2 regions of the Planococcus sp. 11815 genome follow, and region 1 is predicted to be linked to the other one. Evidence: riboswitches for the same ligand, from Rfam matches in the RefSeq annotation. Region 1 holds a riboswitch; the other holds the start of a gene.
What was found. A riboswitch is a leader RNA that binds a small molecule or an ion and turns the genes downstream of it on or off. The one in region 1 is predicted to bind FMN.
Positions count from the first base shown of each region.

Region 2: it holds a riboswitch for FMN, as region 1 does, so the genes downstream of both, ribD (bifunctional diaminohydroxyphosphoribosylaminopyrimidine deaminase/5-amino-6-(5-phosphoribosylamino)uracil reductase RibD) here and M1Q06_RS09710 (ECF transporter S component) in region 1, are expected to answer to the same signal.

Region 1 is NZ_CP096991.1:1,896,359-1,901,110, reverse strand. It holds gene M1Q06_RS09725 (ATP-binding protein) at 1-377, shown strand, start outside; gene sigX (RNA polymerase sigma factor SigX) at 424-957, shown strand; gene M1Q06_RS09715 (hypothetical protein) at 947-2,122, shown strand; FMN riboswitch at 2,201-2,336, shown strand; gene M1Q06_RS09710 (ECF transporter S component) at 2,482-3,063, shown strand; gene M1Q06_RS09705 (ferredoxin) at 3,120-3,371, opposite strand; gene M1Q06_RS09700 (helix-turn-helix domain-containing protein) at 3,478-4,503, shown strand; gene M1Q06_RS09695 (RecQ family ATP-dependent DNA helicase) at 4,500-4,752, shown strand, end outside.
Region 2 is NZ_CP096991.1:430,380-435,131, reverse strand. It holds gene M1Q06_RS02320 (bifunctional 3,4-dihydroxy-2-butanone-4-phosphate synthase/GTP cyclohydrolase II) at 1-1,040, opposite strand, end outside; gene ribE (riboflavin synthase) at 1,053-1,688, opposite strand; gene ribD (bifunctional diaminohydroxyphosphoribosylaminopyrimidine deaminase/5-amino-6-(5-phosphoribosylamino)uracil reductase RibD) at 1,694-2,776, opposite strand; FMN riboswitch at 2,876-3,006, opposite strand; FMN riboswitch at 3,114-3,244, opposite strand; gene M1Q06_RS02305 (TIGR04104 family putative zinc finger protein) at 3,357-3,656, opposite strand; gene M1Q06_RS02300 (ring-cleaving dioxygenase) at 3,806-4,752, opposite strand, start outside.

The DNA.
Region 1 (4,752 bases):
CGACAGAACTCGATGACTGGGCGGCAGCCGAACTCGACGAAGACCGCATCGAACAGGTCATGACGAATTTGATCGATAATGCACTTCGCCACACTCCGCAGGGAGGGCAAGTGCATGTGCATGTCGAAAACATGGGAGACTACGCAAAAGTTTCGATCAACGATACCGGGGCCGGAATTACAGAGAAAGACCTGGAATTCGTCTTTGAGCGTTTCTATAAAGCCGATAAGGCAAGGACGCTCGGCAAAGGCGGCACAGGGCTCGGGCTCGCGATTGCCAGCAATATCATCAAAGCGCATTCGGGAGAAATCCGCGCCGAAAGCAAATTCGGCGAAGGCACTTCGTTCATCTTCACATTGCCGCTGAAGGCGATGTAACTTTTCTGCTGTCGTGACGACTAATCCAAGGAACGGGGGGAGTTGCGTGAATGACTCCGTGTTTCATCGGCTGTACGATCAATACCATCAGGATGTCTTTCAGTTTTTGGTGTATTTAGTGAAGGACCGGCATGTGGCAGAAGATCTGATGCATGAAGTTTATGTGAGGGTACTGCGCGCTTATGACCGGTTCCAAGGAAAGAGTTCGGAAAAGACCTGGCTCTTTTCGATCGCCAAAAATGTCGCCATCGACCATTTCCGCAAGACCGCAGTAAGGAAAAAGCATTCGATGGATTTCTTCGACTGGGAAACCCAACAATTGGTTTCAACTGAAAAAATACCGGAAGAAGTTTCATTGCTCAATGAAGACAAGATCCGCTTATACCAAATGCTCGATTTGTGTACAGGCGACCAGAAGCTGGTCATCATCATGCGTTATTTCCAAGATCTCTCCATTGCGGAAACTGCTGAAGTCCTGGAGTGGTCGGAAGGCAAAGTCAAAACGACACAGCACCGGGCAATCCGGTCCCTCCGCCAAAAATTACTAGAAGCAGAAGGGGGAGGAGAATATGCCGAATGACAAATGGGACGATGAAGAAATCGAAAGTTTGTTGCGGGATTTCCCCAAAATACAAGACAGGCGGCCCAAAGCCGAAGTGTATAAAAAGCTTTCCCATAAAGAACAAGCACCCAAACAGCCGAAGCGCTGGCTGCCGCTATTAGTTGCCATCGTCGCATTCCTGAGCATCTCGGTGCTCGTCGCCTCTTTGCTGCAGCAGAATGGAACCGACTCAAGCAGCGAGAGTGAAAGCAGTGAAGCGGAGTCGACGATGGCAACAGATGAGGCACCGACGGAACAAACAGAGCCAGCAGACGGGTCCACAAAAGAATCCGAAGGGGCAGCGAGTTTGGCCACGGATGGCCCGGAAGTGAAGCGGAGCGCAGTTTATGAGAGCGAACTGGAAGGTGCGCATGTGTTGCGCATCGGGCTTGCTTATCATGGCTATGTTGTGCCCATAAGTTTCGTCATTCCTGAACAGCTAGCCGATACGGCAGAGCCGAACGCTCTCGAACTATATGAAACATTCGCCGGTCAAATCGATGAATCCGGCTTGGGTTTTGATGAGTATCATCCATATGAAGGCGAGCTCCAGCAAAACGGTTCGACGATCAGCCATTTCTTGCCGGACGGCCATTCCTATGATCAAGGTTCGGCCTCCACTTTGCTGTATCTGAACAGTTTGGAGGAAACGTTCATGGGTCAGCAGGAAATTCGTGTATTGAATGAAGACGGGGAAGCAGCGCAATTATCCCATGTAGGGACAGCGGAACCACTCGTTCCGGGCGAGCAAGGGCAAAGCTTTTACTTGCTTGCTTCGTCAACAAGTGAATGGCATTTGGCTCCCGCTTACGGCATGTCGCCGGAAAATGTAGGAGATGCGCTGATGGCACTTCAGCAATCGCCGAATGAGGATTACCGATCGCCGGTTCCTAACGGGGTCAGTTACCGCGTTGAAGTGGATGGAATGAACGCCACATTGATATTCGAAGAGCCAATGGACTTGGAGGCGCTTGACGGAATGGAAGCGATGCAGATGATTGAAAGCATGGCGCTCACGGCTCAATCCTACGGCTCATCGTTGACGGTATCCAATACGGCACAAGTGGAATGGGCAAAATTCGATTTCTCCAAAGAACTTGAGCTGCCCGTTTCGCCCAACCGCATCGACTGGCCAGAAAAATAAAAAAAGACAGCAATGTAAGCAGTATGGTTTACATTGCTGTCTTTTTTTTATAAGATTAACTTGTATAAAAAAATATCGATTCATCTTCGGGGCAGGGTGTAATTCCCTACCGGCGGTAATTGGACATAATGGTCCATCAGCCCGCGAGCCGTAAAAAGCAGGATTTGGTGAGATTCCAAAGCCGACAGTATAGTCTGGATGGGAGAAGGTGAAGGTACGGACGCATGCCGTTTTTAATGGCGGGCCGTTTATTTCAGTGTGCCTAACTCTCCCTTAAGTGAACCTTGCTTAAGGGATTTTTTATGGCAGCATGCGATCCGAACCTTTCTTCTGGTGAATCACGACAAGGAGAGAGGAACATGAAGAACAAGAAATTGCAATCGATGATTGTCATCGGTATGCTGAGTAGCATCTCATTTGTGTTGATGCTATTCAATTTTCCGCTGCCGGCATTGCCAGCATTTTTGAAAGTGGATTTCAGTGACGTGCCTGCACTAATCGCGGCGATCACGATGGGGCCTGTCGCAGGCGTCTTGGTAGCATTCTTTAAGAACGTATTGGACTGGATTTTTTCAGGAAGCCCGACTGGCGTCCCTGTAGGGCATATGGCGAATTTCGCGACGAGCCTATTGTTCATTTTGCCGGTCTACGCCATTTACCGTAAAGTTTCCACAAAAAAAGGAATCGCATTCGGTTTGGTCATCGGGACATTCTCGATGGCAATCGGCATGAGCTTGCTGAATTATTTCGTCTTTTTGCCGATGTACACGTACTTCCTGAACATGCCAGAACAGACCGGAAACGCATTGTACACGACCATTGTCCTCGGGATCCTGCCGTTCAACTTGATCAAAGGCTTGGCGCTTACGACCGTCGTCTTATTGATCTTCGGCAGCATGCATACCTGGATTGAAAAACAACGTTCCTATTATTTATCATAAAAGAAGCGGCTGGAAGATGATTCTTCCGGCCGCTTTTTCTATTGACCAAAATTTGGTCAGTCTTCGTATTTAAGTGGATCCCCTTCAAATGGCTCGTCTGCAACTTTAATGGAATCGGTTGGGCATCCTTCAAATGCGTCTTCCATATCCTCCATCAGCTCATCTGGCACTTGTTCAGTCCCCGTGTTATCATCAAGAATAACGAAGGCGATGCCCTCATCATCATAATCGTAAATGTCTGGTGCCGCTGCTCCGCAAGCTCCGCATGCGATACACGTATCCTTATCAACAATGGTATATTTAGCCATTCCAGTTCCTCTCCTTTATCTCCGAACAAGTTCAGTTATACTATCGTGTTTATTCTATAGATATTTCATGATTTTTTCAACCCAAAACCGCCAGGAGGGTAATTCAGTGCGATTCGATGAAGTCGTTTTAGCGATTATGAAAGCGGTAGACGGTCAACGGACCGTATCTTCCCCTTATCATTTAATTAAAGGAAAGAAATCAGGGCAAACGATTCAGGATATCGGCTATTTCGGGTTGCATCCTTATTTTGCAGTGCTTCCAAAACTGGATAAGCAAGAGTATCTAGCGTCCATTGACAGGTTGCAGGCGCAGGGCTATTTGATCCCAGATGACAAGATCGTCCAGCTCCATCGCTCCGCATTCAATCTGGAAATTCCACCTACGCTTTTGAATGGCTGGAAGTACAGGGGCAATGAAAATCGGTTCTTTGCGCGCCTATCGTTGGTGGTCCAGACGATGTCCAATTTTATGCAAGGCCAAAAGCGCTTTGATCCAGTCGTCACCGATGAAACGGTGCAGGCGTGGGCCAAAGCTTATTTGAAACGCGTCGATTTTCGCTCACCCGCTGTTCAAGAAACTTTTAAAAACCAGCTCGAAACCAGCTTGGCTATGGCAAAAACAACCGAAACGCATAAAGATATCCTGGTGGAACGGTTGTCGGGCTATGGTGTCGGGGGGCTTACCTGGGATCAATTGGCCATGCAGCATGGCGTTTTGCCGATAGATGTAAAGATTGCGGCTGTTGAAGCCATGCATGCTTGGCTGGATGTGCTCGAAGGCATGGAATATCCATTGCTCGCGGGTATGCTTGAAGGCATCATTCAGCAATCTGCCTTGACAGAATCGGCGAAGCGGACGCAAAATCTGTCTGAACGCGGATTTTCACTCAAGCAGATTGCTGAGCTCCGGCAGCTGAAAACAAGTACGATCGAGGATCATTTCGTGGAGATGGCCATGAACGACCCAGCGTTCAGCTCCGCACCGTTTATGGACGAGCAGTTATTCGAGTCGATCCATCACATCAGCAAGGAGTTGAAGACGATGCGCCTGCGGGACATTAAAGAGCGATTGCCTGAAGCCAGCTATTTTCAGATCCGGTTGGCGCTGGCGATGAGAGGTGGCGTCACATGAATCTTGAAAAGCTATTATACGAAGCTTACGGCTACACGGAATTCCGCCCCGGTCAAAAACAAGTGATCGAACAAGTGCTGGCGGGGCGTGACGTTTTGGCGCTGCTGCCGACCGGAATGGGGAAATCGCTGTGTTATCAGCTTCCTGGCAAAGTCTTGCCTGGCGCCATTGTCATTGTTTCGCCGCTTTTATCGTTGATGCAAGACCAAGTCACCCAATTGAAGAAGATGGGGGAAAAATCGGTCATTG
Region 2 (4,752 bases), 1.5 Mb from region 1:
CGGACGCGCGACACGCCCAGGTCTTTCAGCATCAAAGCACACAATGTATAATCGCGCATTTCCGCAGGGAAGCCGAGCTGTTCATTAGCTTCGACCGTATCCAAGCCCTGTTCTTGCAGCTCATACGCTTTCAGCTTGTTCAACAAGCCGATGCCGCGCCCTTCCTGTCTCATATAGAGGACGATGCCCGCACCTGCCTGTTCGATCAATTCAAGCGATTTTGCAAGCTGCGCCCCGCAATCACAGCGGCGCGAGTGGAAAATATCACCGGTCAAACACTCTGAATGAATGCGCACAATCGGTGCTTCCACCGACTCGGGATTGCCTTTGACGATGGCGACATGCTCTTCTGTATCCAGGCGGTTGGAATAACCCACCATGCGGAATTCACCGAAGTCGGTCGGCATATGGACACTCGATTCCCGCTTGAGAATCGGGTCTTTCTCCGCGCGGTACGCATAGAGATCCTCGATGGTAATAAGTTTCAAATTGAATTCATCTGCCAGCTTTTCCAGTTCCGGCATGCGTGACATTGTGCCGTCAACATTCATGATTTCACAAATGACCGCTGCCGGTTCGCTGCCGCTAAGACGCGCCAAGTCGACTGACGCCTCTGTATGTCCTTGGCGCTGGAATACGCCGCCCGATTTTGCGACAAGCGGGAAGACGTGCCCCGGCCGTTTGAAATCCTGCGGCACAGCTTTTGTATTGAGCATCTGCAAAATGGTGTCCGACCGTTCAAAGGCGCTGATTCCCGTCTTGGCATCTTTATGGTCGATGCTGACGGTAAATGCCGTTTCGTGATGGTCAGTATTATGGCTGACCATTTGGTCGAGTTTCAGCCGTAATGCGATATCCGGCGAGACCGGCGTGCAGATAAGCCCCCTGCCATGCGTTGCCATGAAATTGATGTTTTCAGGCGTCGCATGTTCTGCGAGGCACACAAAATCCCCTTCGTTTTCCCTTGATTCGTCATCTACTAGAATAATGACTTTTCCTGCCTGCAAATCCTTTACTGCTTCTTCAATTGTATTTAGCATCGGTTTGCTCCTTTAAAATCCGTGGCGCCGCAAATAATCGGCGTTCATCGGTTGTTTTGGCGCATGCTCCATAAAACGCTGCACGTACTTTCCGAACATATCGGTCTCGAGATTGACCGAATCGCCTACTTTTTTGCTGCCCAAAGTTGTTTCTCCCGCCGTATGCGGGATGAGCGAAACGGTCAAATGATTTTCGCTGAGTTCGAAAATCGTTAAGCTGATGCCGTCAATTGCGACGGATCCTTTAACGATCGACTGCGCAAGCAATTCAGGAGGCGCCGCTATATCGATATACATGGCATTTTCCTGTGGGCGCTTGCGCAAGATCTTGCCGACCCCATCGATATGGCCCGCGACAAGATGCCCGCCGAAACGGCCATTCGCCGCCATGGCACGTTCCAGATTGACGGCACTGGATGTACTAAGTGAAGAAAGGGTCGTGCCGTGGAAGGTTTCCGGCATGACATCCACCGTGAAACGGCCGCTTGATAAGGAAGTCACGGTCAAACAGACCCCTTCGACTGAAATGCTGTCGCCGATTTTTGTTTCTTCTAAGACAACATTTGCACGGATCGTCATTTCCATGCTGGACGCGCCGCGCTTGATCCCCGCGAGTTGCCCCTTTTCTTCTATAATTCCTGTAAACATTTGTGTCACTCCTTTAAGGTGGAGATGATCTTCAGATCCGTTCCGAGGTGCTCCACCTTTTGTGTCTCCAAGCGAATGCCGTTTGACGCAGAACTGGTTTGCAGGTCGCCGAAGACGGAAACGGTTCCTTCGCCGCCGAGAATAATCGGTGCAATATACGTAGCAACTTCATCCACCAAACCGCTTTTCAAAAAAGCAGTATTGATTTTTTGCCCGCCTTCCACAAGGACAGACAACACCTTTTGCTCGGCCAGCAATTCCAGTGCAGCGGCGATTTCCACATCCGGCGTATCCAGTTGCAGAATTCGGACATGCTCAGGAAATGCGCAGCGGCTGTCGATATCGGCTCTTGATCCGACGATAATCCAAGTAGGGGCATCAGGTACTTGAATGACATGGCTCTCTAATGGGATGCGCAGCTGGCGATCCAAAATGACGCGGATCGGCTGCTTCGGGGAGTCAGCAAACCGATTGGTCAAACGGGGGTTGTCGAGTGCAATGGTCTGCGTGCCAACCAGGATGGCGTCGTGCAGCAAGCGCAGTTCGTGGACGTCGCGCTGCACTTCAGGCCCTGTAATTTTTTCAGAACGGCCGCCGTATACAGCGATTTTGCCGTCTAGCGTAATGGCGTGCTTCAATGTGACGAACGGCCGCTTTTTGCGGATAAAGGTGAAAAACATCCGGTTCAGCTCCGCAGCTTCCTGCTCGCAGACACCGGTCTCTACAATAACCCCGGCATTTTCAAGCTTTTGGATGCCTTGGCCCGAAACGAGCGGATTCGGGTCAAGCACAGCGACGACGACACGGCGGATGCCGGCTTTTATGATCGCGTCTGCGCAAGGCCCTGTCCGGCCATGATGGCTGCAAGGCTCCAGCGTCACATATATATCTGCGCCTCGTGCTTCATTGCCTGCCATATTCAGCGCATGAATTTCTGCATGCGCCTGTCCCGCTTTCAGATGCGCGCCCATGCCGATGATGCGGCCATCTTTGACGATCACCGACCCGACAAGAGGGTTGGGGGAAGTCTGCCCGGCAGCTGATCGCGCCAACTCCAGTGCGTGCTTCATGATTTGCTGATCGTCCACTTGATCACACCTTTCAGAACAAAATAAAAACCCATTGATTAGCCAATGGGTTAGAAGACAATAGGAAATAGAACTATAGAAAACTCTATAATTTCCGTGTTCTTCCTTCTCCCATCCAGACTTTAACTGTCGGCTTTGGACTTGCACCAAATCCTGCCCCGAAAGGCTCACGGGCTTCGGATTACTCCGTTACCGTCGATTGGGAATTTCACCCGACCCCGAAGGAATACTATTCAGTTGATCATCCACAGTATGCAAAAAAGGCCCCTTTCGTAAAAGAAAGGGGCCTTGAAAGTGCATATCAAAGAAGCCTTAGCGATTGCTAGTAGGCTGTTTGACGGTTCTTCTCCCATCCAGACTTTAACTGTCGGCTTTGGACTTGCACCAAATCCTGCCCCGAAAGGCTCACGGGCTTCGGATTGCTCCGTTACCGTCGATTGGGAATTTCACCCGACCCCGAAGAACGCTATAGATGATTATCTGTAAGTTTAGCGCAAGCTCCGGGGGCTGTCCAGAAAAGAATCTCAATTTTTGCGCGAAGCCAACTCAATCCCTAGAAAGAAACTCGGGTTTTTACTAGTTACCACATCGGCCCGCGCTCGTCTGTCAATTCGATAAAGAATGGGTAAATGCCCATGATCATTAAAAAGGAAACCAGGAATAAGGCGAGGGAAACGAACGGATCGATGCCGAAAGCGACCGAAATGAACATGATGAGCGGAGCGGCAAAAACGAACAAGCTGGTCTTTTTCCGCGATTCCATCGTCATGAATTGTTCTTGCCGGCAAGAGGGGCAAGTTAAGCTATCCCCGAGTGTGAACAATCGGCAGACGGTCTGCCCCCATGTCCATGTCGTTCCGCAATTTTGGCATTTCGGCATCGCCGTTCTCCCCTTTCCTTGTACTATCTATACTTACGTACATAAGTGGGATAAGTTCCCAAAACCGTCCCATTATTTCAGTTTTTTGGACATTCTTTCCTCCTACCTGCAAAAAAGCACTGCCCATTGTGAGCAGTGCCGAATTTTCCTTATAGGTATTCTTTTTCGATATCCTTCGTGCTGCGCTCCGTATCAATCGGGCGCACCATGCTTTCGATCTGTTCACGCTTCGGCTCTAAAAACGGCGGCAAAGAAAGCTTCTCCCCAAGCGTTTCATATGGCTCATCGCCCATGAAGCCCGGGCCATCCGTTGCCCATTCAAACAATAAACCAGGTGCGACCCGTGCATACAATGATTCGAAGAAGAAGCGATCGACGTATCCGGAAGTCGAGAAGCCGATTTCCTGCATATGGCCGATCCATTCATTCAACGCTTCGCGGTCCGCCACGCGGAAGGCGGCGTGATGCACCGTTCCGAAACCTTGCTGGCCGGACGGCAAGTCTGCATTATGCTCGACGATCACTTGTGCACCGTTTCCGCCTTCGCCCATCTCGAATAGATGAAACGGCCCTTCGTCAGCAATCTCACGCATATGCATCGCTTTTTCCAATACTTCCTTCAAGTAATCGAATTGCCCGATGCGGATATGGATCGGGCCAAGCCCAGTGATGGCAAATTCAAGCGGGACCGGACCCTGCTGCCACGGCGTGCCGGCCTGTACGCCCTCATTGTTCTCGTCCGATACGAGCATATACTGCTGGTCATCGAAGTCGGAAAACGACAAAGTTTTCACGCCGAATTGTTCGGTTATTGCATTGTGCTTTACTTCATATTTGTCAAAACGTTTTTCCCAATAGCTAAGCGCTTCGTCCGTCGGCACACGGAAAGCCGTCTTGTAAATTTCGTTCGTGCCATGAGAGCCTTTCGGGATTCCAGGAAAATCAAAGAAAGTCATATCCGTCCCGGCTGAGCCTTTATCGTCAGCGAAAAACAAGTGATAGGTTTGGATATCATCTTGGTTCACCGTTTTCTTAACCAATCTCATCCCCAATACATACGTGAAAAATTCATAATTCTTCTCGGCGCTGCTCGTAA